Regions from separate parts of the Enterocloster bolteae genome, predicted to be linked through region 2. Evidence: riboswitches for the same ligand, from Rfam matches in the RefSeq annotation. Region 2 holds a riboswitch; the other holds the start of a gene.
What was found. A riboswitch is a leader RNA that binds a small molecule or an ion and turns the genes downstream of it on or off. The one in region 2 is predicted to bind glycine.
Positions count from the first base shown of each region.

Region 1: linked by a shared signal. The riboswitch ahead of glyA (serine hydroxymethyltransferase) and the one ahead of CGC65_RS25120 (PTS sugar transporter subunit IIC) in region 2 are both predicted to bind glycine.

Region 1 is NZ_CP022464.2:2,284,335-2,286,542, forward strand. It holds gene CGC65_RS10715 (MFS transporter) at 1-450, shown strand, start outside; glycine riboswitch at 577-657, shown strand; gene glyA (serine hydroxymethyltransferase) at 927-2,174, shown strand.
Region 2 is NZ_CP022464.2:5,429,295-5,431,502, reverse strand. It holds gene CGC65_RS25125 (heavy metal translocating P-type ATPase) at 1-306, shown strand, start outside; glycine riboswitch at 547-628, shown strand; glycine riboswitch at 630-727, shown strand; gene CGC65_RS25120 (PTS sugar transporter subunit IIC) at 919-1,947, shown strand; gene ahpC (alkyl hydroperoxide reductase subunit C) at 2,194-2,208, shown strand, end outside.

The DNA of each region.
Region 1 (2,208 bases), 3.1 Mb from region 2:
CCCGGAAAATTGGTACTGGGACATATTTATGACAGGTATGGTGTGAAGGCAGGAATACTATTTGGAAATACCATGTTTTTTCTTTCCGTTATTTGTTTGATATTTATTAAACATCAGCCCTTCCTGTACCTGATGGCAATTTTGTTTGGATTCGGGACCTGTATAGGAACTGTAAGCGCTCCGGTTATCACCAGCGGCATCTTCGGCACAAAACATTACGCAGAAATCTATGGATTCCTGAGTCTGTTTCCCAGCGTGGGATACGCCCTGGGCGGCCCTCTGATTGCGTCAGCCTATGATTTGACAGGCTCATACAACATTGCCTGGATTATTGTGGCAGCCCTGTCCATCGTCATGACGGCATTTCTTTTGTACTCCTACAGGGTCAGCCGCGTGTGCATAAAGGAGCAGGAAAAAACTGCTGATAGGGCAAAAAACACAATGCAATAACGGCAAAATGCGTTAAAAATTAAACACATTTTACCTATTGACTGAAAATATTAAGTGTGATACTATGACATTAGCACAAAGCAGAATCATATAGAAATGCTTTTGTTGACAATTTTATATAATCGGATGATGGATTCGGGAGAGACTGCACAGGCAGCGCCGAAGGGGAAGCGAAGAACTCTCAGGCAAAAGAACCGGATACTGGACGAAACTCTGGAAAGCGATAGCACCGACGAAGCCAAATCTTTCAGGTACAAAGACAGAGCGCATGAACATTATTTGTTCGTGCGCTTTTTTTGATATCCGGGTCATGGATACAGGGCATGTGTGTATACGGGCCTCCTTCAAAAAAAGCGCGCGGTACAAACAGGGAGGTGGTATGGTTTCGGAGGCGGAAACAGGGCATATGGATGTGTTTGTGATGAAGGGCATATGGATATGTCCGTGATGAAAAATAAAAAGGAGGATATGAACCAATGGTTGAACAGGTAATGGATTTTATTGAAGGATATGACAAGGAGATAGGGGAGGCAATCAAGGCGGAGTGCGGACGCCAGAGAAGGAATCTGGAGCTGATTGCTTCCGAGAACATTGTGTCGGAGCCCGTGATGGCTGCCATGGGAACGGTTCTCACCAACAAATACGCAGAAGGATATTCAGGAAAACGCTATTACGGCGGATGTGAGTTTGTGGACGTGGTGGAGACCATTGCCATTGAACGGGCAAAGAAGCTGTTTGGATGCGACTATGTGAATGTACAGCCTCATTCCGGAGCCCAGGCCAACATGGCTGTGTTCGTAGCCATGTTAAAGCCGGGCGACACGGTTATGGGCATGAACCTGGACCACGGCGGCCATCTGACACACGGAAGCCCTGTGAATTTCTCAGGACTGTACTTCAACATTGTGCCCTACGGCGTCAATGAGGATGGGTACATTGATTATGACAAACTGGAGGAAACAGCAGTTGCCTCCAAGCCGAAACTTATCATCGCAGGGGCCAGCGCCTACTGCCGGACCATTGATTTTAAGCGGTTCAGAGAAGTGGCCGACAAGGTGGGAGCTTACCTGATGGTGGATATGGCTCACATCGCCGGGCTGGTGGCGGCAGGTGTGCATCCCAGTCCCATTCCATATGCGGACGTGGTAACCACAACGACCCACAAGACCTTAAGGGGTCCAAGGGGCGGCATGATTCTGGCCAACCAGGCAGTGGCAGACAAATTCAATTTCAATAAGGCCATTTTCCCGGGAATCCAGGGCGGACCTTTGGAGCATGTCATTGCAGCCAAGGCAGTCTGCTTCGGTGAGGCGCTGCGGCCGGAGTTCAAGGCTTACCAGGAGCAGGTGGTTAAGAACGCAGCAGCCCTGGCGGCAGCTCTTAAAAGGCAGGGTTTTAACATTCTCACAGGAGGAACAGATAACCACCTGATGCTGGTGGACCTGAGGGGAATGGACGTATCCGGCAAGGAACTTCAAAACCGCTGCGACCAGGTATACATCACTCTGAATAAGAACACGGTTCCCAATGATCCCAGAAGCCCCTTTGTCACCTCGGGCGTGCGCATCGGAACACCGGCAGTCACCTCCAGGGGACTGAAGGAAGAAGATATGGAAAAGATTGCTGAGTGCATCTGGCTGGCAGCCACTGATTTTGAGGCTAAGGCTGATTATATCAGAGGCGAGGTTGACAAAATCTGCGGTAAATATCCGCTGTACCAGTAAGCTGCCGGGAAACTGGAAATGAGACGAAGCAGTT
Region 2 (2,208 bases):
AATGATTCGCCGGCCCTGTCGGCTGCTGACGCGGGAATTGCCATCAGCGAAGGGGCTGAGATTGCCAGGGAGATAGCAGATATCACCATCTCGGAGGACAACCTGTTCCAACTGGTGACACTGAGGGCTATCAGCCGGGCACTCATGGACCGGATTGACCGGAACTACAGGTTTGTTATCGGATTCAACCTGGGTCTTATTCTTCTGGGAGTGGGAGGCGTCATAACCCCGGCCGCATCAGCTATGCTCCACAATACATCCACTCTGGCTATCAGTTTAAAGAGTATGACCAATCTTCTGGATTGATTTTTGAAGGCGCGTACAGAAAAAAAATAAAATCCCCCTTCCTGTATTTTACAATTATTTTGGGAATGGAAGAGAGTAAATGGACATATGTTTATTTTCTGTCATTTATTGTGAAAAAAATTGTGCCGTATGCATAAAAAAACGGTATGTTTTTTGTGAAAAAGAAATAAACTGAACATAATTCTATTGCTTTTTTCTATGTTTGATGTTAAAATATAAACAAAGTTAATGACAGACCGGTTGATGAATTCGGGAGAGATTACCGCCAGGTAACGCCGAAGGGGATGCGCAAACTCTCAGGCAAAAGAATCGAATTCGGACGGGACTCTGGAGAAGGTCACTAAAATGTGAATACCGATGAAGCAACCGGCGGCATAGCAGCAACCGCGTCAGGGAAACTTTCAGGTAAAAGGACAGAGGCAGACATCTACGCTACGTTTATGTCTGTCTCTGTTTTTTTGCAATTTTGGGGACTTCTTCGTTACCTGCATTGCGAAAACTCTACCAAGGATATACCTTAGCTTAAGAGCTATCACAGCGGTAACGGCGGTCTGTGGTGGAAAGCGGCCAAGCATATCTGCGGAGAGCAAAAAACAGGAGGAACGTAGATTTATGACAATTATTACGGGGTTAGGATTACTATTATTGACGCTGGCAGCTTTCTCACTTTTCAGTATGAAGGCGCCCAAAGGTTCAGCGGCCATGTCGGGAATGGCCAATGCAGCAGTTGCAACTTTCCTTGTGGAGGCTGTCCACAGGTACATATCCGGAGATTTGCTTCACCTGGCATTCCTTGGGGAAACGGGCACCATATCGGGCAACATGGGCGGCGTGGCAGCGGCAATTATGGTACCGATAGGCATGGGAGTGAATCCCGTATTTGCAGTAGTTGCCGGTGTTGCTCTGGGAGGATACGGCATCCTTCCGGGATTTATCGCAGGATATGCAATTGGCTTCATTGCGCCGTTTATTGAGAAACACCTTCCGCCGGGCCTGGATTCCGTGCTGGGTGCTCTCATGATTGCACCGATTGCCAGATTCATCGCCTTCCTGGTGGATCCGGCTGTGAATGCAGCCCTGGCGCACATCGGCGGCATGATTTCGGCAGCTACAGAGCAGTCGCCCATTCTCATGGGACTTCTGCTGGGAGGGGTTATCAAGATGATTTGTACGTCTCCCCTCAGTTCCATGGCTCTTACCGCCATGCTGGGACTTACAGGACTGCCCATGGGTATTGCAGCTATTGCCTGCTTCGGCGGTTCCTTTACCAATGGTGTCATCTTTAAAATGCTCCACTTCGGGGATAACAGCAACGTGGCAGCTGTTATGATGGAGCCGCTGACACAGGCCCATATCATAACAAAGCACCCCATACCGATTTATTGTTCCAACTTTTTCGGGGGAGGCTTTTCGGGAGTGGCCGCCGCATTCCTGGGCATTATCAACAATGCCCCGGGAACAGCATCTCCCATACCCGGACTGCTGGCGCCCTTTGCCTTCAATCCGCCGTTAAAGGTACTTATGGCGCTGCTGCTGGCTGCCATCAGCGGTACCCTGGCTGGAATCGTGGGAGCCATAGTATTTAAGAAGAAGTATGATATGAAGCCGGAATTATCCGTCATTAATTCGTTTGAGGAGTAATAACGCAGCATGGGAACAGCCAGATGGGGAAACTTGTCTGGCTGTTATTTTTATTTTTTTTGCAATAAACAATATTAATAATAATTATCAATATTGTTTATTGACAAAAGGGATTAGTTCTGGTAAAATATGAGTAAATTAGACAAAACTAACAACCGGGCAGCGGGCAATGGATTTCTGTTTCAAGGGTAACGGGATAGAAGGCAAGGCAGCAGTAAACCATCACAAAAACCAGGAGGAAACAATATGTCATTAATAGGA